3 regions of the Halomonas sp. C22 genome follow, and region 1 is predicted to be linked to each of the others. Evidence: predicted binding sites of a transcription regulator. Region 1 holds the regulator's gene; each other region holds the start of a gene.
The links. The regulator FNR, encoded in region 1, switches genes on or off when oxygen is low (the NO sensors DNR and NnrR bind a similar motif). The targets are predictions, from matches to a motif close to TTGATNTANATCAA.

Region 1 (10,293 bases):
TCGCAATGCCGATATAGAGCGCGAACGACGCGCCTACGAACAAAAGGTTAATGGCAAATTGGCTCATGCTTGCTTACTCCCCCAGGCCAAATTTCTTGTCGAGCTGATTCATTCTCCAGGCATAGAAGAAGATCAGGCCGATAAAGGTGAGAATGGAGCCTTGCTGAGCGAACCAGAAACCCAGGTCCGTTCCGCCAACGGAAATGCTGGCCAGCAGGGGGCGGAACAGGATGGCGCATCCGTAAGAGACGAAGGCCCAGACGAACATGCACCCGAAGATCAGGCGTACGTTGGCCTTCCAGTACTCAGCAGCATTGGTCTTGTCGTCTGCCATTGTGTTGCTCTCCAGTTGTGATTTTTAGGGTTGGAAAGTGAACTCAAGATAGCGTGTGATCCATCAGGGCAACGCAGACAAGAGATACCGACGGTGGTGGACTCATTGAATGGCGTTACCAGGCACGTCACCTTATTGTTGTTAAGCCGTCAGCGTTGAGGTGTTCTCGAGTTGTTGTCAGCGGCTCTGGGTACATGGCTAGGGTGGTGTGCTTTAACCCTGTATGACTCGCTAATAATACTGGGCAATAAATGCAAAAAATAAATCCCAGACTTTGGTATCACGCCCCGTGGGCGGCTTTGTCTGGTCTGGATTTTTTTTTATATCTTGCTGTTTTTTAGAGAATAAGCGATCTTTTTCGCAGGGTGAGGCATGACGATGGGACAATGGTCTATAGCTCTGGCTAAACCAATGTTTGCTACCTTGGTAAAAGTGACCAAAGAGCTTTAAAGAAGAAATGGAAAAGCGCGACTTTAGTCGCTAAACCAAGGTCGTTAAGACGTTAGCTTTATAGCGTAAAGTAGCAGGTTGCAAAGCAGGTCAAAGAGAGTGACAGGTCAACAATAATCACAAAAGCCATTGCGTGGCGCGATACAAGGCGCTTGATCGAGGTTGCTACATGGTAGAAGTAGAGCTGTCTCAACTGCCATTTACCCTGCTGGACGAGGATGGCCGAGATCACGTGCGTCGGGGCATGGACCTGGCGTTTTTCGAGCGTGACGAAATCATTCTGGAAATGGGCCAGCCGGGCGTTTCGGTGTTCTTGATCCACAAGGGCGAAGTGGCCGAGCTGGATCCGACGCTGCCTGCCGCCAGCGCCCGTATCGGTCACTATACGGCGGGCGACCTGTTCGGCGCGATCAGCATTTTGAATGGCAAGAGCCGCTACCGTTTTCAGGCTGAAGACGAATGTCTGTGTTATGTCATGCCCAAGGCGCTGTTCAGCCAGCTGTGCCGACACTACCCGGCGTTCGAGCAGTTTTTCAAGCAGTCGCTGTCTCACAAGGCGCGCCTGTTGACCGAGAAGCGTGCCGATGGGGGAGTCACCATGGCGGGGTTCATGCTGGCCCGCGTCAGCGAGTGCATGCGTCAACCGCTGATGATGGATGCCCAGGCGTCCATTCAACAGGCCGTCCGACAGTTGAATGAAAGTCATGCCGACAGCCTGCTGGTGGCCACCGAACGCGGCCCAGGCATGGTCACCAAAACGGATTTGCTCAACGGTCTGGTCCTCGATAGCACTTCATTGGACACCCCGGTGGCTGCGTTGGCCAACCTTGCACTCGTCACTGTGGCCCCCGGGCAATATCTGTTCGAAGCCTTGATCACCATGACCCGCCATCAAGTATCACGCGTCGTGGTGATGGAGGAGGGCAGGGTGCAAGGGGTCGTAGAGCTGACGGACGTACTGGGGTTCTTCTCCAGCCGTAGCTATGTGGTCAGCTTGCAAGTGGAGCAAGCCGATAGCTTGCCTACCCTGGCATCGGCCAGTCAGCGCACGCCCGAGCTGGTCAAGGCGCTCATGGCCCAGGGCGTCAAGCTGCGTTTTGCCATGGACCTGCTGGCCGCGTTGAATGGCCGCATCATGAGCAAGGCGTGGGCCTTGACCGTACCCGAGCAGTATCACCCGCAAAGCTGCCTGATGGTCATGGGCAGCGAGGGCCGTGGCGAGCAGATTCTCAAGACCGACCAGGACAACGGGTTGATTCTGGCCGACGACTGCCAGTGGCCGGACGTGGCCGAGTGCATGAACACCCTGTCAGAGACGCTGGTGCAGCTGGGCTACCCGCCGTGCCCTGGCAACATCATGGTGTGTAACCCTGAGTGGGTGGGCACGGTGTCGACGTGGGAGTCGAACATCGCCAGGTGGGTGTCGGCCCGGGATGGCGACAGCCTGATGAAGCTGGCCATTTTGCTGGATGCTCACGGCGTCGCGGGCAACCCCGCGCTGCTGGACCGTGTGCGTGAGGCGCTGTTTGCGCGCTGTTCCCATGATGAGCTGCTGCTCTCCTATTTCGCCCGCGCAGCGCTGCGTTTCTCGACGCCGTTGACGCTGTTTGGCTCGCTGAAAAAGCCCCAGCACGGCATCGATATCAAGAAAGGCGGCATTTTTCCGATTGTTCATGGGGTGCGCACCATGGCGCTGGAGCGGCGCATCAAGGCGACCTCTACGCTGGATCGGCTCGATGCGCTGGCCGCCGACGGCCGCCTGGACCGCCGCTTTGCCGACGACCTGGGTGAGGCGCTGGCGCTGTTTACCGAATTGCGTCTTAAGCAGCAGTTGCAGGAGCTGAAAAGCGCGGGCGCCCGCGATGCCGATACCGGCAAGCGCACCAACCGAGTCGTGGTTCAGGAACTATCGTCGCTGGAGCGCGACCTGCTGCGCGAGGCGCTGCACATCGTCAAGGACTTCAAGCAGCGGCTGTCCCATCGTTATCATCTGGAGTATTCGTGAGTGGAATGCGGCTATTGGATAGGCACGTGGGTCTCTTGAGCGGCTCACTGAGAACGTTGGTGCAGCGTGAAAGCGATCGACGGCGGTTCGCGGATACGCCGCATGGCTGGCTGTTTCAGCCCTATATGGGCGAAGAAGCGGTGGCGCTGGCGTGCCGTGAAAGCCAGGCTCGCCCGGGCGAGCTGCGCATGGCCGCTGTCGTATTGACGCCGCGCCGGGTGTTGACCAGCCATGCCTGGAGCGACACGCTGACCATGAAAGGCGAATACATGCCTTATCGTCAGGAGCGAGACGACGCACCTGCTTCGTCAGTTGACTCGGGAGACCGGGTCGAAGCGTTGGCGGAGTTCATCGGCAATCGGCCAGTGGTGGGGTGGCAGCTGGATACCTTGCTGGCGCCGCTTGGTCGGATGTTCAAAGCCACGCTGGGGTTTGGGCTACCCAATGCCCAAGTCGATCTGGCTAGGCTGCACGCTCGTCAGCTACGCCGCTTGCATCCCCAGGCAGAGGTCGGCCCGAGCATCAACGAAGCGCTGTCATGCTGGTCTTTGCCGCTGGCCTGGCCCTCGGTGCAAAGCGAGGCCACGGCGGCGGCGCTGCTCTATCAGCGCCTGCAGAGTGAGCGCCTTTTCACGGTGTGAGCCGACGCGCTGCCGCTCGGTGTGGCCAGAGGCCGACGATGGGTTTGTATTGGGTCGCGCCTGCGAGTCTTGTAGAATAGCCGCTGCTCCTTCACCCATCGGCAGTACAACGACCATGTTATCACCTGACTTTTTCGACCCCTCCTCGGCGACGCGTGCCACCAATGCGGCGTCTGAACAGCAGCCTGAACTTCAGGATGCCAAACAGAAGCGCGAATTCAACAAGTTGCAGAAGCGTCTTCGTCGTGAAGTGGGCAACGCCATCATCGATTACAACATGATCGATGAGGGTGATCGGGTCATGGTATGCCTGTCGGGTGGCAAGGACAGCTACACCATGCTGGAAATCCTGCGCAATCTGCAGCGCAATGCGCCGGTCAATTTTTCCCTGGTGGCAGTCAATCTCGACCAGAAACAGCCGGGCTTTCCCGAGCACGTGTTGCCCCGTTACCTTGATAAGCTGGGTGTGGAGTACCACATTCTGGAGCGGGATACCTATTCGGTGGTGAAGGAGAAAACCCCGGAAGGCAAGACCACCTGCGCGCTCTGCTCGCGGCTGCGTCGCGGGTCACTTTACGGGTTTGCCGAGGAGATCGGCGCCAACAAGATTGCCCTGGGCCACCACCGGGAAGATATCCTCGAGACGCTGTTTCTCAACATGTTCTTTGGCGGGACCTTGAAGGCCATGCCGCCCAAGCTGCTGTCCGACGACGGCAAGAACATCGTGATCCGCCCCCTGGCCTACTGCAAGGAAGCGGACATTGCCGAATTCTCACGGCTGATGGAGTTTCCGATCATTCCCTGCAACCTGTGCGGGTCGCAGCCCAACATGCAGCGTCAGATCGTCAAGGACATGCTGGCCGAATGGGACAAGAAGCACCCGGGGCGGCTGGAGAGCATGTTCAAGGCCGTCACCAATGTGGCGCCTTCCCAATTGGCCGACCGGGCGCTGTTCGACTTCGTCGGGCTGGAAGCCAAACAGGCGGCGCTGATGGAAGGGCGGATTCAGGCGTTCAACGTGAGCTGATTGCCTGCTCCTCCTCTTCGGCCAGGGTGATGAGCCGCTGCAGGTCGAGAATATTGACCTCTCGGCCCGAGACGGCCACCACGTTCTGCTGCTGAAAGCGGCTCAGGATACGGCTGACGGTTTCGACGGCCAGCCCCAGGTAGTTCCCCATGTCGGCGCGAGACATGGAGAGCCGGAAGCTGTAGGGCGAGTAGCCGCGTCGCCGGAAGCGATCAGAGAGGGTAATCAGGAAGCTGGCCAGCCGCTGGTCGGCGGTTTTGCGCGATAGCAGGCGCATCATGCGCCGATCATCACGCAGCTCCTTGCTCATGCTGCGGTAAAGCTGGCCGCGCAGCTCCGGCAGCTCTTCCGATAGGGTGTCCAGGCGGTCGAAAGGAATCTCGCACACTGCGGTGGTTTCCAGGGCGATCACGCTGCCGGGATACTGCTCTTCATCGATACCATCCAACCCCACCAGCTCGCTGGGCAGATAGAAGTTGGTCAACTGATCGTTGCCGTTGCCTTCGCTGGTCACCTGTTTCAGGCTGCCGGAACGTACCGCATAGACGCTGGTGAACGCATCGCCCTGGCGAAACAGCGGTTCGCCCTTCTTGAGCGGTGCGCGGCGGCGGATGATGGCGTCGAACTGGCTCATATCCTCCAGCTCCAGGGCGAGCGGTAGGCACAGCGAGCTGAGGCTGCAGGTCTGGCAGCGCGCCCCTTGCAGCAGTGAACGCCGTTGGCTGGCAGGATATGGCATGTTGTTCTCCCTTTTCATTAGCCATCATAGGGTCAGGGGATGGATGTCTCAAGGTGCCGTTTATACGATCTTCGAGTAGCGTTGCGATGACTGGCTTTGCAGGCGCGCATCGAACGCCATGGCCAGGTGGCGAATCAGCAGCCGCCCGGTCGGTGTTGCCCGCAGGCGGTTCCCTTCGCGCTGCAGCAGGCCATCCCGCTCGGCGGGCTGCAGGCGCTCCAGCGCGCTGGCGAAGTAGACGGGAGGATCGATGTGCCAACGTTGGCCAACGCTGGCCAGGTCAATTTCCATATCGCACATCAGGCGCTCGATGACGTCTCTCCGTATTAGGTCGTCCTTATTTAAACGTACTCCTTTGACGGTTGCCAGCCGACCTTCATCCAATGCCGCTTCATACGCGGCCAGCTGGGTGGGGTTCTGGGCATACAGATCATCGATACGGGAAATGGCCGAAACGCCCAGGCCAATCAGGTCGCACTGGGCGTGGCTGGAGTAGCCCTGGAAGTTACGCTGCAGAGTGCCCTGGCGCTGTGCCTGGGCGAGGCTGTCGTCCGGGCGGGCAAAGTGGTCCATGCCGATATGCACGTAGCCTGCCTGAGTGAGCATCTCGATGGTGGTGCGCAGGATCGCCAACTTCTCGTCGGCGCTGGGCAGGTCTGTCTCGCTGATGCGCCGCTGGGGGGCAAAGCGGCTGGGCATGTGGGCGTAATTGAACACCGACAAGCGGGCCGGGTTGAGGTCGATGACCTGGCCAAGCGTGTCGGCAAAGCTCTGCTCGGTCTGAAACGGTAGCCCGTAAATCAGATCCAGATTGAGGGAGCGAAAGCCCAGCCGATGTGCTTCGTCCATCAGGGTTTCGGTCATGACCTTGGGCTGCACGCGGTTGATGGCCGCCTGTACCCTAGGGTTCAGGTCCTGGACGCCTAGACTGAGGCGATTGAAACCCAGCGACTGCAGGTGGCGCAGGGTAAAGACATCTGCTTCACGGGGGTCGATCTCGATGGCGTAATCGCGGTCAGGAGCGTTGGAGAGCCCAAACCTCGCGTCCAACCTGTCTACCAGGTCGCTCATTTGCGCCAGGGTCAGGAATGTCGGTGTGCCACCGCCCCAGTGCAGCTGCTGCACGGGCCGCCGAGTATCCAGATGGCGCGAGGTCAGCACCATTTCACGATCGAGGCGCGATAGGTAGGGTTCGGCCAGCTGGGTGTTCTTGGTGGCGATCTTGTTGCAGGCGCAGTAAAAGCAGATCTTGCGGCAAAAGGGCACGTGCACGTACAGGGAGAGCGGCCGTTGGCTGGCATTGCTGCGCGCCAGGGCTTCAGTGACGTCGTCGGCACCGATGCCTGCGTCAAAGGAGAGTGCTGTGGGGTAGGACGTATAGCGTGGGCCGCTGGTATCGTAACGGCGCAGCAGGGCCTCGTCCCAGGCAGGGGTCTCGGCCGCTGCGAGGTGAGGAGTTGCGGTGGCAGCAGAGGCAAGGGGCATGAAGAGACGCTCCGTGGTAACAGGGCAAAGTAGCCAGGTGGTGGGCCACCGGCCGGCATATGCCTGCATGCTAAGGCATCGAAGCGGGCAAAGCGTTGAGCTATATCAAGCTATGAGTGATGCGCCGTCGGCAGCAGCGACCAAAGTTGCCACAGGGCAAAGCCGATGATGGTCAAGGCAGCCACGGTGCGCGTGGCGGGGTGGCGAATGAGGTGGCCCATCTGGCGAGCCGCCAGGCCGGTGGCCAGCAGCGCGGGCAGCGTGCCCAGTCCGAAGGCGCCCATCAGCAAAGCGCCTTGCAGCGGGTCGGCCGTGGCCAGGCTCCAGGCTAGCATGGAGTACACCAGCCCACAGGGTAGCCAGCCCCAGATGGCGCCCAGGGCAAACGCCTGGGGCAGGTGCACGACGGGCATCAACCGTCGGCCCAGAGGTTCGAGATAGCGCCACAGGTAGCGCCCGGCGGCCTCGACTCGGAGCAGGCCTTTCCACCAGTTGGCGATGTACAGCGCCATCAGAATCAGCATGACCGCCGCCACCACCTGCAAGCCCACTCGGGCGGCCGGGGAGAGCGAGACCAGCGTGCCCAGCGCGGCCACCAGCGCACCGGCCACCATGTAGCTGAGAATACGCCCCAGGTTGTAGCTCATCAGCAGCCCGCCCAGGCGAGCAGGGTGACGCATGCTGGGCGGCACGGCGAAGGTGAGGGCGCTCATGATGCCACCGCACATGCCGATGCAGTGTGCCCCGCCCATGAGGCCAAATACCCAGGCCGCCAGCAGCGGCGGCAGGTCCAGCCCGGTCGGGTTCATGGCGGGGGCTCTTGGTCGCGAGGCGGTTTGGCCCTGTTTTTTCGCTCGGCGCGCTGTTCGGGGGGCAGGTCGTTGTCGTCGTCATCGAACAGGATGCGGTGGGCAGGGCCTTCCAGGTCTTCGAACTGGTCGTGCTTCACCGCCCAGAAGAAGGCCCAGACCGCGAGGCCGAGCAGGATCAGCGATAGCGGAATCAACAGGTACAGAATGCTCATGCAGTCACCGGTGTAGCGGCGGCGATGCTGGGGGTTGGAGCGCTGCGCCAACGCGATAGACGCAGGGCGTTGCCCACCACCACCAGCGAACTCAGCGACATGCCGATGGCGGCCAGCCAGGGCGGAATGAGCCCCATGGCGGCCAGCGGCAAGGCCGAGAAGTTGTAGCACACCGACCAGATCATGTTTTGACGCATGATGCGGCGGGTGGCCTGGGCAATATCCACGGCATCGTGGATGCGCATCAGGCGTGGGCTCATCAGCACCGCATCGGCGCGGGTACGCGCCAGGTCGGTGGCACCGTTCATGGCAATCGCGACATCGGCCCCGGCCAGCACGGGCACATCGTTGATGCCATCACCAATCATCACCACCCGTTCGCCCTGGGTCTGCAGCTCGCGCAGCCGGTTCAGCTTGTCCTCGGGGGACTGGCCCGCGTGCCAGGTCTCGATATTGAGCTGATCGGCCAGGCTTTCCACGGCTTCCCGGGTATCCCCGGAGAGCAGCTCCACCGCCAGACCGCGTGCTTGCAGGGCCTCCACGGTTTGCGCGGCGTCTTCCCGAATGCCGTCATGCAGCTTGAACCAGGCGCGTGGCTGGTGATCTTCGCTCAGCAGCAGCCACTGTCCGCTGCCCGGCACCGGGATGCTTTGCTGGCTGGCGAAGTCGGGTTTGCCCAACCGCCAGACGGCTCCATCAAGAGTACCCTCGAGGCCGCTACCGGTATGGCTCTTCACATGTCGGGCCTGAAGCGTGGCATCCCGGAAGGGGCGGAAGGCGCGGGCGATAGGATGCTCGGAGTGGGCTTCCAGCGCGGCGGCAATGGCGCGTAGATGCTCGCTATCGTGATGTCCCAGCGGTTGGGTCTGGGTGAGCTGCATTTCACCGCGGGTCAGCGTGCCGGTCTTGTCGAAGATGACGCGGGTAACGTTGGACAGCGACTCGATGGCATCGGCGCGAGTAATCAACACGCCCCGCTGGCGCAGCTGGCCGTGGCCGGCGGTTAGCGCCGTGGGCGTGGCCAGAGCCAGTGCACAGGGGCAGGTGACCACCAGTACCGACAGCATGATCCAGAGCACTCTCGATGGGTCGATGATCCACCAGGTGATGGTGACACAGGCCGTCACCAGCAGTAGCCGAAGGACGAACAGGTGGGCCATGCGGGCGGCCATTTGCGCCAGGCGGGGGCGGCTGGCAAAGGCGCGATCGGTCAGGTCGACGATGCCTGCTACCCGAGCCGTACTGCCGGGGTGGGTGACGCGCATGGTTAGCGGATTTTCCATGTTCTGGCTGCCGCCCACCACGCTATCGCCGATACGCCGGGTCACCGGCAAGTACTCGCCGGTCAGCATGGATTCGTCGAGGCTGGATTCGCCCTCTTCGATCACGCCATCGGCAGGGACGCCGTGGCCCGGCTTGATCAATACGCGGTCGCCTACCGTCAGTTCGCTGGCCGGCAGAATACGCTCACTGCCATCCGCCTCCAGACGAATGGCCGAGACCGGCAGTACGCCGCTCAGCGCATTGCCGCTGTGGCCGCTACGGCGCCGCGCGCGGCCTTCCACGTAGCGGCCAAACAGCAGAAAGAAGGTGAACATGGCCACGGAGTCGAAATATACCTCGCCGACATCGAACAGCACCGCATAGCTACTGGCCAGGTAAGCGCCGCCAATGGCTAGCGAGACCGGCACGTCCATGCCTAGCACGCCGCTTTTCAGGTCGCGCAGGGCATTGCGGAAAAAGGGCTGTGCCGAAAACAGCACCACTGGCGTTGCCAGCGCAAACGAGAGCCAGTGGAACAGAGCATAGAAATCGGCGCTCAGCTCCCCTGGGTCCGACACATAGATCGGTATCGAGAACATCATCACCTGCATCATGCCCACGGCGGCTACGATCAGGCGCCGCACGTTCATGCGCTCTTCGTGTTGCAGGCGCGCCTGGGCCTGATCGGGCTCGTAGGGTTGGGCGTCGTAGCCAATGCTGGCCAGCTCGGCCAACAGTTGGGAGAGCTTGATACGTGTCGGGTCCCAGCATATGCGCAGGCGGTGGTGCGACAGGTTGACCGCGCTGGAGCTGACGCCTTCCAAGGCGTTCAGGCGGTGTTCGATGAGCCAGGCGCAGGCGGCGCAGGTGATCCCTTCTACGGCCAGGGTTGCCCGCAGGTGTCCTTCATCCCCTTCCGGGTGAGTGAACTGGGCCTGCAGCGCCGGGTCGTCGAACACCGACCAGGTGTCTGATTTGCTGGCCTGACGCTCGTCGGGGCGCTCCGGTAGCTCGGTGCGGTAGCGATAGTAGCTCTCCAGGCCGCCTTCCACGATGGCGTGGGCAACCGCTTCGCAGCCGGGGCAGCAAAGCGGCTGGGGCGCTTCGTCGATGATGATCTTCCATGGTGCCCCATCAGGCACCGCGCTGCCGCAGTGGTAACAGCTGGCTAGAGATACAGTACTCATTCGCTCTGCGTGCGGCCTCCGGGTAGAAGGGCGACACTCTCTTCATTGGGGAAGCGCGCCTCACCGATCAGCCGCCAGTCGGCGTCGGTTTGCTGGGGCTGCAGCTGAATGTACCAGCGGTAGCGCAGGTTGTCGGGG
Region 2 (10,293 bases), on a different contig from region 1:
AGCTTTTGGGGCGTGTTGAGGTCAGTCGCTTGAGCGAGCGTTCATGGTAATGCCATCGGCTAGCGCTTATGCTGATCTCTCTATTGACTCATCCATTGTTCGTTAGAAGAGGCAACCTGATGGCAGCGTATACCCTGGAAGCGCGCCTGGCGCTGGCAATTACCATCGCCGAAGAGGCGGGGCAGATGATCCGCGAGGCGCGCGAGCAGCAGAACTTCGCCCAACGGCTTAAAGACGGCATGGAGCTGGTCACCGATGTCGATGTCGCTGTCGACCAGCGAATCAGCCAGCGCTTGGAAGAGCACTTTCCCGGTGAGGCAAAATTAAGCGAAGAGCTGAGCCCCGAACAGGCGCTCTATCATCCCGCCGAGCAACTATGGGTCGTGGACCCTATCGATGGCACGGTGAACTTTGCCCAGGGCCAGCGCCATGTGGCGGTGTCGATTGGCTGGATCGAGCAGGGCGTGGGCAAGGTAGGCGTCGTTCACGCACCGTTTCTGAATGAAACCTTCAGCGCTGCCCAAGGGCTGGGGGCCTACTGCAACCAGCGGCCTATCCAGCCCAGCGGTGCCGAAACGCTGGCCAGCACGCTGGTCGGTACCGGGTTTCCCTACGACAAGCAGGCCCGCAAGGCTCTGCTGCCGCGTTTCGAAGCCGTATTGACCCACTGCCAGGACATCCGGCGCAACGGGGCGGCGGCGCTGGATATCTGCGACATCGCCTGTGGGCGCCTGGATGCCTATTACGAAACCGTATCCCCCTGGGATTTTGTGGCAGGTTGGGTGATCGCCCGGGAAGCCGGTGCACGCGTGGGGCATTTGGTCGAGGTGCCGGAAGGCATTCCTGCCGACCTTTTCCCAGAGCAGCTGTTGGTAACCGCCCCCGGCGTGTACGATGCCATGGCGACGCTGCTGACAAACGCGGATCGCTAGCCTGATGGGTGCTTTTCAACGCAACACGGCAAGCATTTGAAAAGAAAGCGCAAAAAGGGCTTTTCATTTGGCTGATAAAGCGCTAGTATACGCACCGTCCTGAAGCGAAAGCCAACGGGCATCGGAGTGTGGCGCAGCTTGGTAGCGCGTTGCAATGGGGTTGCAAAGGTCGCAGGTTCGAATCCTGTCACTCCGACCAATATCGAAAAGCCGCTGCATTTATTGCAGCGGCTTTTTTCGTTGGCTCATGTTGGTGTCTCTTGATATACGTCAAGGTTTGAACGGTGGAAATCATTCTGTGCAGCCGGGTACGGTATGCTCTTGGGCAGGTGGAAGGTCTACTCAAGCGCATCGATCAGGAGGCAGGGATGAGTCGCACAGGCAAGCAGGCTGCAACGCCCGAGGCATGGCATGGGCTGTCGGTAGACGAAGCATTGGCGCAACAGTCGGCGACCCGTGAAGGCTTGAGCTGTGAGGAAGCAGCGGCGCGTTTGGCTCAGTATGGAGAAAACCGCCTGGAGCAGGCCCAGGGGCGCCCCTGGTACAAGCGGTTGCTGGCGCAGTTTGCCAATATCCTGATGCTGATTCTGGTGGTCGCGGCGGTGGCCAGCTTTCTGCTGGGCCACATGGTCGATGCGGCCGCCATCGTGGGCGTGGTGTTGATTATTGCCTTGATCGGCTTTTTCCAGGAAGGCAAGGCCGAGCAGGCGCTGGACAGTATTCGCAACATGCTGTCTCCCCAGGCAAACGTGCTGCGCGATGGCCAGCGTACCACGGTGCCCGCCGAGGCGCTGGTGCCGGGGGATATCGTGCTGTTCGAGAGCGGGGATCGCGTACCTGCGGATGTTCGGTTGCTGGAAGTACGGCGCTTGAAAACCGATGAGGCTGCCCTGACCGGTGAGTCGGTGCCCGTCGATAAGCAGCCCGCGCCGCTGGCCCACGATACCGAGCTGGCCGAGCGTTCGAACATGGCGTTTGCCAGCACGCTGGTCGTGCAGGGGAACGCCCGTGGCTTGGTGGTGGCGACCGGAGGGCGCTCGGAAATTGGCAAAATTTCCGAGCTGCTGCGCAGTGTTGAGCAGATCAAGACGCCATTGTTACAGCAGTTGGATAGAGCTGGCCGAGTGCTGGCGGTGTTTATCCTGCTGGCCGCTGGGATCACGGCGCTGCTGGGTAACTGGCTGCATCAGCAGCCCTTGGGCGAGATGTTCATGGCGGCCGTGGGCCTGGCGGTAGCGGCCATTCCCGAAGGCCTGCCTGCGATTGTAACCATTGGCCTGGCGCTAGGCGTTCAGCGCATGGCCAAGCGGCGGGCCATCATCCGGCGGCTGCCCGCCGTGGAAACGCTGGGTTCGATTTCCACCATTTTCTCCGACAAGACCGGCACGCTGACCCGTAATGAGATGACTGCCCAGGCAATCTGGCTGCAGGATGCCCGTTTCACGCTCGAGGGTATCGGCTTTGCCCCGCATGGCAAGCTATACCGGGAAGGAGCTGCCGCCGAGGAGCAGTGCAATGGACTGGCCCATGAGCCTGCCTTGCAGCGCTGCCTGTTGGCCAGCGTGCTGTGCAACGATGCCGAGCTGCACCAGGAAGATGAACGCTATCGCATCTTTGGCGACCCTACTGAAGGGGCGCTGGTGGTGGCCGCCGAGAAAGCGGGGCTCGATCACCTTGCATTGCGCCAGCAGTACCCGCGTCTCGATGCGATTCCTTTTGAGTCAGAGCACAAGTACATGGCCACGCTGCATGACCTTAAGGGTGGGCGGCAGCTGCTGGTCAAGGGTGCGCCGGATCGCATTATCGAAATGAGCAGCCATGTGATCACCGATGAAGGCGAAGCCCCGCTGGTGGCCAGCGAGTGGGAGGCGCATATCGAAGCGCTGTCCTCGAAAGGCTTGCGGGTGCTGGCGATTGCCGAGAAGCCAATGGAAGAAGGCGCTGAGCTCGATCACCCTCATGTGCAGTCGGGGTTGCGCCTGCTGGGGTTGATAGGGCTGTTGGACCCGCCCCGTGAAGAGGCCATCGAGGCGGTGAAACGCTGCCAGCGCGCCGGTATTCGCCCGGTGATGATCACCGGAGACCATGCTGCCACTGCCTTGGCCATTGCGCGGCAGCTGGGATTTCAGCACACCGAGCGGGCCTTGACCGGGCGTGAAATGGAGGCCATGACCGATGAGCAGCTCGAAGCGATCATTCTGGAGGTGGATGTGTTTGCTCGGGCGTCGCCAGAGCACAAGCTGCGGCTGGTCAAGGCCATGCAGGCGCGTGGAGGCGTATGCGCCATGACGGGTGATGGGGTCAACGATGGCCCGGCGCTCAAACGGGCAGATGTGGGTGTCGCCATGGGCATTCAAGGAACGGAAGCGGCCAAGGATGCCTCGCAAATGGTGCTGGCCGACGACAACTTCGCCACCATCGTCCACGCCATCGAAGAGGGGCGTAAGGTTTACGACAACATTCGCAAGACGATTACCTTCATCCTGCCCACCAACGGTGCCCAGGGGCTGGCCATCATGCTGGCCGTGCTGGCGGGCACGAGCCTGCCGGTGACTCCGCTGCAGGCGCTCTGGGTGAACATGGTGGTGGCCATTACGCTGGGCCTGGCATTGGCGTTCGAATCTGGCGAGAAGGATCTGATGCAGCGCCCGCCCCGGGACCCCAAAGCGCCGCTGCTGGATCTCTTTTTGCTTTGGCGCGTGGTGTTCGTGTCGCTACTGCTGCTGCTGGGCGTATTCGGTATGTTCAATTGGATTCTGGGGCAGGGGGGTAGCGAAGCGCTGGCCCGCACGGGGGCGGTCAACATGCTGGTGGCGGGCAGTGCCGCTTACCTGATCAATAGCCGCTATTTGCTCAACAGCACGCTGACCTGGAAAGGCGTTTTTGGCAGTCGGCCGGTGTGGCTTGCCATCGGGTTGGTCCTGCTGCTGCAATTGGGGTTCACCTACTTACCCTTCTTGCAGTTCGTGCTGGTCAGCGAGGGGCTTTCTGCTCACCACTGGCTCGCCATTCTGATGGGAAGCATGGCCGTGTATGGCGTGGTCGAGGTGGAAAAAAGCATCTTGCGCCGGAGGAGGTGAGTGCCACCGCCTGCCATGGGCAGGCAGCGGCAACGTCAGAGCGTTAAGAGGTGTTCAGTCACTCTGGGCTTTATGGTCGGCAAGGGCCGCTGTCACGGCTTCTTGCCACTGTCCTTCGGTAATGCCCCAGTGGTCGGCCTGGTCCTTGTCAGGACTGCCCGCCGCCGCCGCGTTCAGTTCTTCCGGGGAATAGCTTTCAAAACAGTGTTTGGCAAAGGCTTTGGCCTTGCCATCGCTCAACTGGTTGATCATTTCCATGGGTCGCTCCTTTCCTTGGTGCTGAAGTCAGAGATAAAGAGTCAAGAAGTATACATGACATGAATGCCGAGTACGGTTCGGCAACGATCATGCACCAGTATAGACTAGGCCATCAATGCATCCACGACGATCTTGATGGCAATCGTGGCCAACAGGCACATGATGAGCCTGTCGAACCAGCGATGCGGCAGGCGTTTGCCCAGCCTGGCGCCCAGGGGCATGGCTGCCAGAATGACCAGCAGGGCAGCCAGACTGTACAACGAGCGCTCCCAGGTGAGAATCCCGGCGCTGAGCAGAGCCGGGATCTGTACCAGCGTGATCGCCACGAAGAACACCGAAATCGAGCCGATGAACACCGGGCGCTCCAGGCGCATCGCGTTCAGAAAGGTCACTGACGCCGGGGCGGACATGCCCGCCGCACCTTGCAGCACGCCTGCCACCAGCCCCACCGGCAACACGATGCGCTGCGCCAGCGGGAAGGGCAGCGTAAAGCTGCGGTTGGCCAGCTTGATGGCCAGGTAGAGCACGATGGCAGCCGCCACGCCCAGCGACAGCAGCGTGGGCGACAGCACCACCAGCCCCCAGGTGCCGATCACGATGCCCAGCCCACCGGAGAGGCCGAACCAGAGCAGAAAGCGATGCGGCAGCAGATGGTGGCGGTACTGCCAGACCTGCAGGGCATTGCTGAACAGGTTCGGGGCCACCAGCACGGCAATGGCCAGCTTGACGTCGTACAGCATGGTCAGCACGGGAATGACGATGACCGGTACGCCAGAGCCGATGGCACCCTTGATGATCCCCGCGGCCATCAGCGTCAGGAAAGCGACGATCATGCGGCGTTTCTCGGCTCTTTTGAGTACATGGGCTTATTTGAGCACATAGCAGGGCGTGTAGGGCTGTCCGTCCAGTTTCATGCGGCCCTGGGCCACGAAAGAGCCGAGCAGGTCGTCCAGGCGCTGCATCAGCTCGGGCTCTGCGGTCAGTTCGAAAGGCCCGTGAGCCTCGATGGCCCGAATGCCCGGCTCTTTCACGTTGCCTGCCACGATGCCCGAAAAAGCGCGGCGCAGGTTGGCTGCCAGCTCGTGGGTGGGCTGCTGGCGGTGCAGCGCCAGGCTGCGCATGGCTTCGTGGGTAGGCTCGAAGGGTGCCTGGAACTCGCGGGCAATGGTCAGGCGCCAGTTGTAGTAGAACGCATCCTGGTGCTGGCGGCGGAACTCGCTGACCTGGTGGATGCCATCGCGCATCTTGCGCGCCACGGCCGCCGGGTCCCCGGTGATAATGGTGTAGAAGCGGCGGATATCTTCACCCAGGGTGTAGACCAGAAACTCGTCGATCTTCTCGAAGTAGGCGGCGGAACTGGCGGGGCCGGTGAAGATCAGCGGGAAGGGGATGTCCTGGTTGCCGGGGTGCAATAGAATGCCCAGCAGGTAAAGGATCTCTTCGGCGGTACCCACGCCGCCAGGGAACACGATGATGCCATGGCCCAGGCGCACGAAAGCTTCCAGGCGCTTTTCGATGTCCGGCATCACCACCAGTTCATTGACGATCGGGTTGGGGGCTTCTGCAGCGATGATGCCAGGCTCGGAAATGCCCAGGTAGCGGCCTTCCTTGCGGCGCTGCTTGGCATGCGCGACGTTGGCACCTTTCATGGGGCCTTTCATGGCCCCCGGGCCGCAGCCGGTGCAAATGTCCAGGTCGCGGAGCCCCAGGTGATAGCCGACGTCCTTGGTATATTCGTACTCTTCACGGGAAATAGAGTGGCCGCCCCAGCACACTACCAGGCTCGGGTCGCGGCCCGGCTTCAGCGTGCCCGCCTTGCGCAGAATGTGGAACACGGCATTGGTGGTGCCTTCGCCAGTGCTGAGATCGAAGCGATTATGATGCTGGATCTCGTTATAGACGTAGACGATGTCACGGATGATCGACGACAGGTGCTCACGAATGCCGCGTATCATGCGTCCGTCAACGAAGGCTTCCGCTGGGGCGTTGGTGAGCTTCAGGCGTATGCCGCGATCCTGCTGCAGCACTTCGATGTCGAAATCCTTGTAGGCTTCGAGAAGGGCCAGGCTGTCATCGGTAGGGCTGCCGCAGTTGAGCACGGCGAGGGCACAGCGGCGCAACAAGTCATGCAACCCGCTTTTCGAGGTGCTCTTGAGGCGATTGACCTCGTGCTGAGACAGCACTTCCAGGCTGCCTTCGGGAGAAATGATGCTGGAAATGGTGGCGCGGGGTGCTGAAGGTTGCGTCATTGTATGGACTATCCCTGAGTATGGTCATGACCAATCGGCATACTAGCATGCTGCTCCCTCACGTTCAGCTGCCTTGCCCTGCTACGGGCATCCGTGCCCGAGGCGGTCGTTTTTTATGCTAGGCTAGAGGCTTGGCGCCGGTAGGCATCCATTCCAGGCGCCCTGATGATCCTCACTGTGACAGTGACCGTTAATGATGAAGTTGCCGGGAACCCATGTTCAACGCTCAATACTTTCGTACCTTTATCACGCTGGTGGAAACGGGCAGTTTCACGCGCACCGCGCGACGCCTGGAGATGACGCAGCCGGGCGTCAGCCAGCACGTCAGAAAGCTGGAAACCTATCTGGATAAAGCGCTGATCGAGCGTCACGGGCGCAGTTTTACGCTGACCGAGTCTGGTCGTCGCGCTTACGACTATGCGTTGAAGCTGTTCGCCGAGCATGAGCAGTTCAGGCATGGTCTGGACGATGATTCGCTGGACAGCGGCGAGTGCCGCATTGCCTCCCCAGGCAGCGTCGGACTGATGTTCTACCCCTACATCCTGGGGCAGCAGCAGATGCACCCCAGCCTGACCGTCAACTACAGCTTTGCTTTCAATCATGAAATCGTCAACGACCTGTTGGAAGGGCGTTACGATATCGGCATCGTCACCGAGCAGCTCAACCATACCGAGCTTGCCTGCACCGTCTGGCACAAGGAGCCTCTGTGCCTGGTGGTACCCGCCGACTTTGCGGGCAGTACCCTGGCCGAACTGATGGGGTTGGGCTTCATCAATTACTACGATGGCATCAATCACGCCAACGCGCTGCTACGGGCCAACTTCCCCGACGAGTTCCGCTCCATGACGCATTTTCGCCATCAGGGGTTTACCAACGAAGTCAGCATGGTGCTGGACGCCGTGGCCCGGGGGCTCGGCTTTACCGTTGTGTCACGGCTGGTATTGGAAACTTCTCCCTGGCAGCGCCAGGTGAAGCCGCTGCCACTGTCGCAGGTCATTCACGAAGTGCTCTATCTGCTGCGGCGCAAGGATTCCGTGTTGCCCAAGCGTTACGAGAAGCTGCTCAAGGGCTTCCATGATCAGCGGCTACAAGAAACGACGCCTCTGGAACCCTGAACAGGGCCCCAGAGGCGTGTGAGGGGGGCTTGCCTAGCGGCGGTATTCGTCAATGCTGGGGCACGAGCACACCAGTTGGCGATCACCAAAGACGTTATCCACTCGGTTGACCGACGGCCAGTACTTGGCGGCGGCGACGGCTTCGCTGGGGAAAGCCCCTAGCTGGCGGTCATAGGGGCGCTGCCAGTCGCTGTCCATGACGTCGGCCTGGGTATGCGGTGCATTGACCAGCGGGTTGTTGTCCAGCGGCCACTCTCCATTCTCGACGCGCGCGATCTCTTCACGAATGGCAATCATCGCGTCGCAGAAACGGTCGATCTCGTAGAGTGATTCGGACTCGGTAGGCTCGATCATCAGCGTGCCGGGTACCGGGAACGACATGGTCGGCGCATGGAAGCCATAGTCCATCAGTCGCTTGGCGATATCTTCTTCACTGATACCCGAGGCGCTCTTGAGCGGGCGGATGTCGATGATGCACTCGTGGGCCACATAGCCGTTCTGGCCGCGATAGAGAATCGGGTAGGACGGCGCCAGCCGTTTGGCGATGTAGTTGGCGTTGAGAATGGCGATCTCCGTTGCCTCGCGCAGCCCCCGCGCGCCCATCATTTTGATGTACGCCCAGGAGATGGGCAGGATCGAGGCGCTGCCAAAGGCGGCAGCAGACACTGCGCCACCGGGCTGTACGCCATCGATGGGCGTGACCACGTGGTTGGAAACGTAAGGAGCCAGATGCGCCTTGACGCCAATGGGGCCCATGCCCGGACCGCCACCCCCGTGAGGAATGCAGAAGGTCTTGTGCAGGTTGAGGTGCGATACATCCCCGCCGAAGTCGCCTGGGCGTGTCAGCCCCACCTGGGCGTTCATGTTGGCACCGTCCACGTAGACCTGGCCACCGTGCTGGTGAATCACCTCACACACCTGACGAACGTGGGACTCGAACACGCCGTGGGTAGACGGGTAGGTGATCATTACCGCCGAGAGCCGCTCGCTGTACTGCTCGGCCTTCTGGGTCAGGTCGGCCAGGTCGATGTTGCCGTTGGCGTCGCACTCGACCACCACCACCTCCATGCTCAGCATGGCGGCAGATGCCGGGTTGGTGCCGTGGGCAGAGCTGGGAATCAGGCACACATCCCGGTGGGCTTCGCCTTGGGCGGCCTGGTAGCGGCGAATGGCCAGCAAGCCGGCATATTCGCCCTGAGCGCCAGAGTTGGGCTGCATGGAGATATGATCATAGCCGGTCACTTCCACCAGGAAAGCGGCCAGCTCGTCGATCATCTGATGATAGCCCGCCACCTGGTCGCGAGGCGCGAAGGGGTGCAGATGCGCGAAGGCAGGCCAAGAGACCGGAATCATCTCGCTGGTGGCGTTGAGCTTCATGGTGCATGAGCCCAGCGGAATCATGGCATGAGCCAGGGAGAGGTCTTTGTTCTCCAGGCGTTTCAGGTAGCGCAGCATTTCGGTTTCGCTGCGGTAGCGCGTGAACGTCGGATGGCTCAGGAAGTCGCTTTCCCGCTGGTACTCTGCCGGAATGCCTGTCAGCTTGCCTTCCACCACTTGCTCGTCGAGGGCGGCGACGGAAAGACCGTGCTCATCGCCGAGCAGGACATCGAACAGGGTCGCGACGTCATGGGCCGTCGTGGTTTCGTCGAGGCTGATGCCGACATCGCCATTGGCGAAGTAGTGCAGGTTGATGTCATGGGTCATGGCGCGGCCATGGATCTTGCCAGCATCGATCTGCGCAAGGCGCAGCGTATCGAACCAGCTATCGTTGGCCAGCTGCACGCCCGCCTGTTGCAGGCCGGTGGCCAGCAGGGTGGTCAGGCGGTGAACGCGGCCAGCAATTTTGCGCAGCCCCTCGGCACCGTGATAAGTGGCATAGAAACCGGCAATGTTGGCCAGCAGCGCCTGGGCGGTACAGATGTTGGAAGTGGCCTTCTCGCGACGAATGTGCTGTTCGCGGGTCTGCATGGCCATGCGCAGCGCGGTCTTGCCACGGCTGTCTTTTGAAACGCCGATGATGCGGCCCGGAATGGAACGCTTGAGCTTGTCGGAGGTGGCAAAAAACGCTGCATGTGGGCCACCGAAGCCCATGGGTACGCCAAAGCGCTGCGAGCTGCCCACGACGATGTCGGCACCAAAGATACCGGGCTCTTTCAGCAGTACCAGGCTCAGCAGATCCGTGGCGACACAGGTCATGACGCCCTTTTCCTGGGCCTTGGCGAGCAGCGGGGCGAGGTCAGTGATGTTGCCGCTGGCGGACGGGTACTGAACCAGCGCGCCGAACACCTCCTCGTCTGCCAGTTGCTCCGCCGGTGCAATCTTCAGTTCGAAGCCAAAGAATTCCGCGCGGGTCTTGATGACGTCCAGGGTTTGCGGGAAGACGTCTTCGGCCACGAAAAAGGTGTTGGACTTGCTCTTCTTGTTGCCGCGTTTGCACAGCGCCATGGCCTCGGCGGCGGCGGTGGCCTCATCCAGCAGGGAAGCGTTGGCAAGTTCCATGCCGGTGAGATCCATGACCACCTGCTGAAAATTCAGCAGACCTTCCAGGCGCCCCTGAGAAATTTCGGGCTGGTAAGGCGTGTAGGCGGTGTACCAGCCTGGGTTTTCCAGCACGTTGCGCTGAATCACGGCGGGCATATGAGTGTTGTAATAACCCTGG
Region 3 (10,293 bases), on a different contig from region 1:
CACCGGGTCGACATCGTCATCAAAGGGAGTTTCCGTGGCCGACAGTGGACGCATGGGGCGTCTGAAATTGTCGCCTGCCGTTTCACGCTCTTCCTTGGGCAGCATGCCGTTACGCACCACGCGGGTCAGATAGTAGATACCGGCATAGAACACCACCGCGTACACCAGCACGTAGCCCACCAGCGTAAACAGCGCCATGGGGCCGGTCAGCGAAGGCGTAACGCCTTCCGCATGGGTCATCATGCCGTATACCAGCCATGGGGCACGTCCTGACTCGGTCACGATCCAACCAGCCAGCACGGCGACGAACGGCATGGGGATCATGTACACCAGCGTCTTGAGGAACCCGGTATGCTGATGGAATTTGCCTTTGCGACGCAGCAACAGCCCTGCCAAGGCGGTGGCAATCATCAACAGACCGATCCCCACCATCACGCGGAACGCCCAGAAGACGATCCAGACCGGTGGCTGCTCTTCAGGAGCAAATTCATTCAGCCCCTGAATAACCCCATCCGTAGAGTGGGTCAGGATGAGGCTGGCAAGATTGGGAATGCCGATTTCAAAGCGATTGGTTTGCGCTTCCTGGTCCGGGATGGCGAACAGCAGCAACGGAACGTTGCCAGAGGTTTCCCAATGCCCTTCCATGGCCGCCACTTTGGCCGGCTGGTGCTCCAGGGTATTCAAACCATGGAAGTCCCCCACGACCGCCTGGGCTGGCGCCAGAAACAGCAGCAACCAAAGGCACATGGAAAGCGCTCGACGGTTGGCTTCCGGGTCGCGACCACGCAGCAGGAACCAAGCACTCACACCGGCCACCACGAAGCCACCGGTCAAGAAAGATGCCATGGCCATGTGTGCGAAGCGGTAAGGAAAGGAGGGATTGAATATCGCTTCGGTCCAGGAAACCACGTGGAACCGATAGTCGATGAGCTCTACCCCTGCCGGCGTATGCATCCAGCTGTTGGCAGAAAGAATCCAGAACGACGAAATGAACGTACCGATCGCCACCATGATGGCAGCAAACAGGTGCACCCCTTGTGGCACCTTGCCTCGGCCAAAGAGCAGGACACCGAGGAATGCCGCTTCAAGGAAGAAAGCAGTAACGACCTCGTAGCTGAGCACCGGCCCGAGGAAGTTGGACGCTGCCTGGGAGAAGTTGCTCCAGTTGGTGCCAAACTGGAAAGACATGACGATCCCGGAGACTACGCCCATTCCGAAAACCACGGCAAACACCTTGGTCCAGAACAGTGCCAAGCGGTCCCAAGCGGGGTTGTTGGTCTTGAAGAACAGCCCATGAAGCAGCGCTATATAAGACGCCAGTCCGATGGTGAAGACCGGAAAGATCGCATGAAACGATACAACGAAGGCGAACTGCATTCGCGATAGTACAAGGGGGTCGAGTTCCATCACACGCTCCTAAGACCTGGATCAATATCCCATCAATGGGTTACACAAGCTTAGTTGAGCCTTAATGGCACTGCATTTTAGTTATAAGCACTAAGCTTATTCTTTAGCTGTGTTGCATTTTAACGCTTCGACACCCGTTATACAGCGCAAGTTTGCCCAAAAAGCTGTGTCGCATTGACGCATGCCATTCAGGCAAACTGCTCTTTTTCAATTAAAAAAAGTCATGTCATCACCACCAGACTGACCATGTAGCCGGTGTAGGCGACAAACAGGGAAAACAGCACGCCACCCTCCAGACGATTGATCCGCCGCGGACGGCCACGCCAGGAGAATGCAAACAGCACCATCATCAGCGTCATGAAGGTCATCACGCTCCAGTCACGCACCAGCACCTCACGACCCGCTTCGATAGGCGTGATGACCCCCGCCAACCCTACCACGGCCAAACTATTGAACAGATTGGAGCCCACCACGTTGCCCAGCACCATATCGTGCTCTTTGCGCCTCAAGGCACTGATGGACGAGGCAAGCTCGGGTAGCGACGTACCGACGGCCACCACCGTCAAACCGATGATGAGATCGCTGACACCAAATCCTACGGCAATTTCTACCGCGCCCCACACCAACAGACGCGAGCTGGCTACCAACAGCACTAACCCCACCAGCGTCCACATCAATGCCATACCACGTGACAGCGGCTTGCTGTCCAGGCTCTCCGTCACTTCATCGGTCAGTGCATCCGCCTGATGACGCCGTGACTGGATGATACTGACCGTAATGAATATCCCCAGCGCGGCCAGCAGCAACACTGCCTCACCGCGAGAAATCCAGCCATCCATCAGCATGTAACCGGTCAGCAGCATGACCGCCACCAATAGCGGCATCTCCTTGCGAATAACGCTGGAGTGCACCGCCAGCGGCGCTATAAGCGCCACAAAACCCAGCACCAGCCCTATGTTGGCAATATTGGATCCGTAAGCATTGCCTACCGCCAGCCCGGGATTACCCTGCATGGCCGCCAGTACGGAGACCATCATTTCAGGGGCCGACGTTCCGAATCCGATCACCAGCATACCGATCAGCAGTGGCGACAACCCCAACCACCGCGAGGTAGCAGCAGCGCCATCGATAAATTTTTCAGCACTCCAGATCAGCAGGACGAGCCCTACCACCACTGCTACAAAGGCAAGCAACATTTCGGTTCCTTAATGTCATCGTATTAGGCACTATCGCGGCTGCATCCTTGTCGAACCGGGAGGCGGGGTCAAGCACCGAGTTCAAGAGAAGCGAGGTGTCCCTGATTTGACACTCACGTCTCGGCTCTATATTGATTTAAAATGCGCCAACTATCGAGAGTTTGCTATTACCTGATGTCTCTTTCATGAAACGACCCACCCTTTCCATGCATACCCCCGCCGTGGACTGCACGCCCCCCGAGGCACGCGTCCAGCGCAGACGGCTGCGCGCCTGCCATGAGTGCGACTGGGTCTCGGCCCTGCCCCCTTTGGGCTCGGGTGAGAAGGCCTCCTGCCCACGATGCTCCCATGTGCTGGTCAAGCGCCACCGCTACCCCGCGCAACGTAGCATGGCACTGGCCATTGCCTCACTGGTGGCACTCATCCTGGCCGTTTCGTTTCCTTTCGTCAGCTTCAGCGTAGGCGGTATCGGCAACCGCATCGAGCTGACCCAGACGGCCACGGCGCTGATCAATTTTCATCAGCCTGTCGTGGCCATCGCAGTGATCATGACCATCGTGGTACTGCCTGCGGTCTACCTGACGGGGGTCATCTGGCTACAGTTCGGGCTACTGCGCGCCCGCCCGCTGCCATTGAGTCGTGATATCGCTCGCTCGCTGGCCCACCTGACCCCCTGGATGATGGCCGATGTATTCATCATCGGCGCGCTGGTCAGCCTGATCAAAGTGGCCGGCATGGCACAGATCGAGCTGGGCATCTCCTTTTGGGCCTTCTGTGTGTTCGCGATCCTGCTACTGATGACCACACAGTCCATCGACGCGGACTGGATGTGGTTTTCATTGGAGGGCGAGCCACTGGCACCGGAAGGCACCCTGACGGGTGCCACGGCGGCGAGCCAGAACGTGACGGGCTGCCCCACCTGCGGGCTGGTCAACCGCCTGGATAAGGGCCATGGACGGTGCGTTCGCTGCCACGAAAAATTGCACACACGGCTTCCGTACAGCTTGCAGCGCACCTGGGCGCTGCTCTTTGCTGCGGCGATCATGTATATTCCTGCCAATGTCTACCCCATCATGACCACTACCAGCCTTGGCCATACGGCACCCTCGACCATCATTGGCGGTGTTGTGCAGCTTCTGCAAATGGGGTCATGGCCCGTGGCTGCGGTGATTTTCATTGCCAGTGTCATCGTGCCTGTCGGCAAATTGGTCGCGCTGGTATGGTTATGCCTGATGATCAATCGCAGCGACGAGCTCAACGCCAACAGCCGCACGCGGCTATATCGCATCACCGAGTTCATTGGCCGCTGGTCCATGGTGGATGTATTCGTGGTAGCGATTCTCGTTGCCCTGATCCGTGCCGGTTCGCTGATGTCGATCACCCCCGGCCCCGCAGCACTCGCTTTTGGCGCCGTGGTCGTGCTGACCATGCTGGCCGCCATGACGTTCGACTCTCGCTTGATCTGGGACTCCCCGGCTCCATGCCCTGCCCGCCGCACGACGGCCACCAAGGACGCTATTGATGGCTAATGATGTAACCCCCAACACCGATACTGACAACGAACTCCACCGAGCCAAAGCCTCTCGGCAGAAACGGCTGTCGCCCATCTGGATCGTACCGCTCGTGGCCGTCATCATTGGCCTGTGGCTGGTGTATGACAACTACACCAGCCGTGGCACCTTGATCACGTTGACCATGAGCAACGCCGAAGGCATCGAGGCAGGCAGCACCTTGATACGCAGCCGCAACGTCGAGATTGGTCGCGTACAAAGCGTGCGCCTGTCGGACGACCTCTCACAAGCTGTGATGACCGCCCGAATCCAGCCCGAAGCCGAAGCCATGCTCAGAGAGGACAGCCGATTCTGGGTCGTCAAGCCGCGCATTGGCCGCGAAGGCATCAGCGGCCTGGGCACCGTGCTATCCGGAGCCTACCTTCAATTGGAGCCCGGCCAATCGGACGAACCGAGAAGGGAGTTCTCCGTCAGCGACGTGCCGCCGGTGGCCACGGCAGGACAGGCCGGACTTCAAATCAGCCTGGTCAGCCAACTGGGCAACTCCCTGCGCGTCGGCGACCCGGTTTCCTATCAGGGCTATACCGTTGGTCGCGTCGAAGACACCCGCTTCGATGCCGATTCGCGCACCATGTATCACCAGGTTTTCATCGAAGAACCTTATTCCCAATTGGTGACCGACAGCACCCGATTCTGGACGGCCAGCGGCGTTGATTTTCGCCTGGATGCCAATGGCTTTCGGGTCAATGTCGAATCGCTCGAAGCATTGCTGGGCGGCGGTGTGACCTTTGGCGTGCCCGAAGATCTGCCCATGGGACGACCCGTTGAGCATAACGCGCGCTTCAATCTTTACGCCGATGAAGACGACGCCCGCGAAGGTACCTTCAACCGCTACCTGGAATACGTGCTGCTGGTCGACGACACGGTGCGTGGTCTTTCCCGCGGAGCGCCAGTAGAGTTTCGCGGCGTGCGCATCGGTACCGTGGCAGCGGTACCCTGGAATTTTACCGCGCCTCAGCCAGATTCCAGAGCGCGGTTCGCGATACCGGTACTGATTCGCATCGAGCCACAACGGCTGGGCATCGAGAATTCAGATATCGATCTGGAAGATTGGGACAATCGCTTCACCAGGATGTTTGGCCTGGGACTGCGCGCATCGCTGAAAAACGGCAGTCTGCTCACCGGGGCGCTGTTCGTCGATCTGAACTTCCAGCGCGACCTGCCCGATGAATACATAGCGGAAACTTTCTCGGAACGGACGGTATTCCCCACCGTCGCCGGTGGCTTTGCCCAGATTCAGGGGCAGATTACCGATCTGCTGGAAAAGCTCAACGCACTCGAGGTCGAACCACTACTGGCAGGTCTGGACCGCAATTTGCAAGCCTCAGAGCATGTGCTCAACGAAGTGCGTGACGTCAGTCGTTCGATGAACGAACTGTTGAGCGACCCGGATACTCGCGCGATTGGCGGCAATTTGAACAGCACGCTGGAAGAGCTGCGCAGCACACTGCAGGGGGTATCGCCGTCGTCGCCCGCCTATCAGGAGCTGACCACGGCCATCGAGCGACTGGACCGCCTGATGCGAGACCTGCAGCCGCTTACGCGTACGCTGAATGAAAATCCTCGCGCCCTGCTGTTCGATAACCTCGACACCCAGGACCCGACGCCCCGCGCCCCGCGCTGACAGGAGAGATCATGATTCAACCTTTTACACGACTGCTGATCATTGCCGCTGCCTGCATGGCCCTGACCGCGTGCGCAAGCAGCGTCACTCCCCCAGCTCGCTACATGCTGCCCAGCCCCGCGGCCAGCAGCGCCCCTAGCCAACCCACGGGCACGCTGGCCATCCGCGCTCCACGCTTGGCGCACTATCTGGACGTGGATGGCATCGTCATGCAGTTGGACGACATCACGTTGAACCAGGCTCGTGAACACCAGTGGGCCGAGGGCATTGGCCGTCAGCTGGAACGTAGCCTGCGGGCGCAGTTGGCCCTGCAGCTTCCCCAGCTGCAGGTGGTGCGTTCAGAGGGCGCGCTGCCAGACGCCTTGACGCTTTCAGTAGAGGTGGATCAGTTCCAGGGGCGCCACGATGGCATGGCGGTAGCCAGCGGGCAGTGGCAGCTGCGCCGCGCAGACAATAGCCTGGTCACACTGCAAAGCTTCACTACGCAAACGCCCCTGGAAGAAGATGGCTACCCTGCCCTGGTACGCGCGCTGGGTGAAAGCTGGAACCTGCTGAGCGTGGAAATCGCCGAGCAGATTCGTCGCAATGGCTATTTCACTGGCGGCTAATTCACGTCCGCATCGACAGCGCTGAGTGAGACTTTCGTGTTACACTCGGCGCCAGCGCCTTTCGCAAGCGCACCCCATCACTTCCACGCAGCCCTGCGGGCAATGGCTGCGTGGCTTTAGAACGCCCATCGTGGCTGCCCGATCTGATTCTTAGATGCGCCTTCATGGCGCAATTACATCCTCGTATCTTGAACATGACGCCAACCCCTCACTTAGAGAGTGAGGGGTTGGCGACTGCGGAGAATGCATGAGCTTTTCTGACCTTGGTCTGCACCCTGATCTACTCAGCGCCATTGGCGCACAGGGCTATCATCAGCCCACCCCGATTCAACGCCAGGCCATTCCCGTCGTACTAGAAGGCCGAGACCTGCTGGCCAGCGCCCAGACGGGCACCGGCAAAACCGCAGGCTTCACGCTGCCCATGCTGCAACGCCTGATGCAAGGCAAACGCCCCGGCAAACGCCAGGTCCGTGCACTGGTTCTAACCCCTACTCGGGAGCTGGCCGCCCAGGTCGGTGAAAGCGTCACCGCTTACGGGCAGCACTTGTCACTGCGCTCGCACATCATTTTCGGCGGCGTCGGCCAACAGCCCCAGGTAGACGCCCTGAAAGCCGGTCTGGACGTACTGGTGGCTACCCCGGGCCGCCTGCTGGACCTTCACCAGCAGGGGCACGTGGATCTGTCTGGCGTGGAAATACTGGTGCTCGATGAAGCCGACCGCATGCTCGACATGGGTTTCATCCACGACATCAAGCGCCTGCTGCGCCTGGTGCCCAAACAGCGCCAGAACCTGCTGTTCTCGGCCACCTTCTCCAACGAGATTCAGGCCCTGGCCCAGCAATTGCTGAACAACCCGGCGATGATCGAAGTGGCCCCGCGCAACACCACTGCCGAAAAAATCGAGCAGGCCATCTACCGCGTGGACCGCGACAAGAAACGCGACCTGCTGGCCCATTTGATTCAGCGTCATGGCTGGTTTCAAGTACTGGTCTTCACGCGTACCAAGCACGGCGCCAATCGCCTGGCAGAGCAGCTGACCAAGCAGGACATTCCAGCCATGGCGATCCATGGCAACAAGAGCCAGGGCGCGCGTACTCGAGCGCTCGGGGCCTTCAAGAGTGGTGACCTGCAGGTACTGGTCGCCACCGACATTGCCGCACGTGGCCTGGATATCAGCGAACTTCCCCACGTGGTCAACTTTGACCTGCCCAACGTCGCCGAAGATTACGTGCACCGCATCGGGCGCACAGGCCGCGCGGGCAGCAACGGTGAAGCGGTATCACTGGTATGCGTCGATGAGCATGGCCTGCTCAAGAACATCGAGCGGCTGATCAATCAAACGCTGCCCAAGCACGTCGAGCCCGGCTTCGAGCCTGACCCCAATGCCAAGCCCGAACCCATCGAAAATGGCCGCCGCAGCCAGCGTCAACCTCGCGCCCGTCGCGCGTCCGAGAGCCCGCAAGCCAACAACGGCGGCGAGCGCCGCCGTCGCGCTCGCCGCTAGCCCCAACGACCGGAATGTGCGAAGGTATCGCCTCGCATATTCCGGCGTTTCGCTGAACCAATTCATGGAGTGACTATGGCGTCTTCACAACTGATGGCAGATTATCGCCAGTGGCTGACTTTTCAGCGTCAGGAGCAGCTGAGCCGCGAGCATCAGGGTATCTCACAGCGTCTGGAAGATGCTCGCGCCTCCTCGGCACAGGTCATTCAGGCCTATCGCAGCATGGCTGAAAAAGCCTCGAACGAAGGCGCCTGCTATCGAACACTGTTTCTGCGTGAATGCGATGACAACGCCTCCCTGCCTTGTGAAGGCTGGCTGTTCGTGCGTCGCGTGCTGAGTGAAGGCAACAGCACTCGCATCAGAGCGACGCTGCTGGAAACCTTCAATTTGGCGGATGGCGCCATTGCATTAGGCGACAAACCGGCACGCAAGCTGACCCTGGAAATCTACGACAAGCTGGACATCAACAAAGGCATGCGCACCCAGGTACGTGTGGATGCCATCGATACGCCCCAGGACTACCACTTCATCACCCTGCTGGATGCCGTACGCGGTGACCTGCGTCCTTACATGAAATAAGCGCTCGTCATGGTGACACGCCGCGCCGTCAGCTTCATCCTCTTGATGTTCGTGGTTGGGCTCAATCTACGCCCGGCCATGTCTTCGGTGGCCCCCCTGCTGCACAGGCTGCAGGAAAGCGCGGGGCTGTCGCCTACCGCTGCCGGTATTTTGACCACGCTGCCCGTGCTGTGCCTGGGTCTTGCCGCACCGCTGGCACCCTGGCTCAGCAAACGCCTGGGCAGTGAGCGGGCGTTGAGTGCCGCACTGCTGCTGTTGGCGACCGGCCTGCTGGTACGGGGCGCTCCCTGGCCAGGGTTGCTGTACCTGGGGTCGGCCATGGCAGGCGGTGCTATCGGGATAGCGGGCACACTGCTTCCCGCCCTGGTCAAACGCGAACTGCCGCACAGCGCCGACCTGCTGACAGGACTGTACACCATGGCGCTCTGCTTTGGTGGCGCCTTGGGAGCAGGACTGAGCGTCCCGCTACTGACTTGGCTGGGCAGTTGGCAACTCAGCCTGATGAGCTGGTCACTACTGGCCTTGGCAGCCTGGCTGCTATGGTCGGGCTTTGCGCCACGCCCCGTCGCAGCGCCATCGCTTCAGCCCACCTTCCGAGTGCCGCTTGCCGCTTTGCTACGCCAACCCTTGACGTGGCATGTGATGCTCTTCATGGGCATTCAGTCTTCCATGGCTTACATCGTGTTTGGTTGGCTGCCCACCCTGCTCATCGACCGTGGCTATAGCGAAGCAGACGCTGGCTGGACCATGGCCGTCTCCATCATGAGCCAACTGGCCTCGGCGCTGGCGGCCCCATGGGTTGCCCGCTGGCACAAGGACCAACGACCTGCCCTCCTCATGGTACTGGCCGCTACGGCCATCGGCTTGGCGCTGCTGTTGATTGCGCCGATGGCTTGGCGCTGGCCGGGCACCGTCCTGCTGGGCCTTGGTCAGGGTGGCAGTTTCAGCCTGGCCCTGGCACTGCTCGTACTCCGCACCGCCAACGCACCTTTGGCTGGACAGCTTTCCGGACTGGTTCAGGGAGGCGGTTACACACTGGCCGCACTGGGCCCTTTTGGCGTGGGTGTGATGCTGCAGATGGGCGCCTCGACCGCGCACATTGCCTGGCTGCTAATCGGCTTGATTCTGGTCTGTTGCGGCTTTGCCTGTCTGGCAGGTCGCAATCGGCAGCTGGATGATCAAGGCGGTCAGCTGCGCGTCTACCTTCAATAACTCTTTTTTGCCTTTACCAGGACATGGCCATGAGTAACGCTCCTCGTTTGACAGACACCCCCTACCCACATGAGCGGGTACTGGTCATCTACACCGGCGGTACGATCGGCATGCAGCCCACCTCCGAGGGTCTGGTGCCCGCGGGCAACTTTGCCGAGAGGTTGCAAAACGCCCTTCAACAGCTGCCTATCGCTCGCCAGCAGACATTGCCTGCCTACGACATCATCAGCCATGACCGCTTGATCGACTCCAGTGCCGCCACGCCCACGACGTGGCAAACGCTGGCCGCCGACATCGCCGAACGCTTTGCAACCTACCGAGGCTTTGTCATCCTGCACGGCACCGACACGCTCAGTTGGAGCGCCTCGAGCCTGGCCTATCAGCTTCAGGGGCTGGACAAGGCGGTCGTATTGACGGGGGCCATGCAACCGCTGGAGGCAGCCAATAGCGATGCTCTGGACAACGTATGCGGCGCCCTGCAATTCGCGGCCATGAGCGCCCTGCAGGAAGTGGCGATATACTTTGCGGGACGCCTGATGCGGGGTGTCAGAACGGTAAAGCAGCACTGTGAAGCGATGACCGCGTTTGCCTC

Region 2: FEU76_RS10310 (HAD-IC family P-type ATPase) is a predicted target of FNR. The motif match lies at 1,193-1,206, and genes of this name have one in related genera.
Region 3: FEU76_RS12230 (cytochrome ubiquinol oxidase subunit I) is a predicted target of FNR. The motif match lies at 1,419-1,432, and genes of this name have one in related genera.

What each region holds. Positions count from the first base shown of each region.
Region 1 covers NZ_VBVC01000001.1:146,448-156,740, forward strand. Annotated here, with positions in the region: gene FEU76_RS00705 (sodium:solute symporter family protein) at 1-67, opposite strand, end outside; gene FEU76_RS00710 (DUF4212 domain-containing protein) at 74-334, opposite strand; gene FEU76_RS00715 (DUF294 nucleotidyltransferase-like domain-containing protein) at 954-2,789, shown strand; gene FEU76_RS00720 (DNA polymerase III subunit epsilon) at 2,816-3,430, shown strand; gene ttcA (tRNA 2-thiocytidine(32) synthetase TtcA) at 3,546-4,457, shown strand; gene fnr (fumarate/nitrate reduction transcriptional regulator Fnr) at 4,444-5,196, opposite strand; gene hemN (oxygen-independent coproporphyrinogen III oxidase) at 5,257-6,681, opposite strand; gene FEU76_RS00740 (sulfite exporter TauE/SafE family protein) at 6,792-7,490, opposite strand; gene ccoS (cbb3-type cytochrome oxidase assembly protein CcoS) at 7,487-7,705, opposite strand; gene FEU76_RS00750 (heavy metal translocating P-type ATPase) at 7,702-10,155, opposite strand; gene FEU76_RS00755 (FixH family protein) at 10,152-10,293, opposite strand, start outside.
Region 2 covers NZ_VBVC01000004.1:207,020-217,312, forward strand. Annotated here, with positions in the region: gene FEU76_RS10300 (inositol monophosphatase family protein) at 120-932, shown strand; tRNA gene FEU76_RS10305 (tRNA-Pro) at 1,055-1,131, shown strand; gene FEU76_RS10310 (HAD-IC family P-type ATPase) at 1,301-4,012, shown strand; gene FEU76_RS10315 (hypothetical protein) at 4,067-4,270, opposite strand; gene FEU76_RS10320 (sulfite exporter TauE/SafE family protein) at 4,375-5,103, opposite strand; gene ppnN (nucleotide 5'-monophosphate nucleosidase PpnN) at 5,137-6,519, opposite strand; gene FEU76_RS10330 (LysR family transcriptional regulator) at 6,735-7,634, shown strand; gene gcvP (aminomethyl-transferring glycine dehydrogenase) at 7,668-10,293, opposite strand, start outside.
Region 3 covers NZ_VBVC01000005.1:241,592-251,884, reverse strand. Annotated here, with positions in the region: gene FEU76_RS12230 (cytochrome ubiquinol oxidase subunit I) at 1-1,407, opposite strand, end outside; gene FEU76_RS12225 (calcium/sodium antiporter) at 1,629-2,603, opposite strand; gene FEU76_RS12220 (paraquat-inducible protein A) at 2,789-4,132, shown strand; gene pqiB (intermembrane transport protein PqiB) at 4,125-5,798, shown strand; gene FEU76_RS12210 (PqiC family protein) at 5,810-6,406, shown strand; gene FEU76_RS12205 (DEAD/DEAH box helicase) at 6,654-7,910, shown strand; gene FEU76_RS12200 (hypothetical protein) at 7,986-8,489, shown strand; gene FEU76_RS12195 (MFS transporter) at 8,499-9,701, shown strand; gene FEU76_RS12190 (asparaginase) at 9,731-10,293, shown strand, end outside.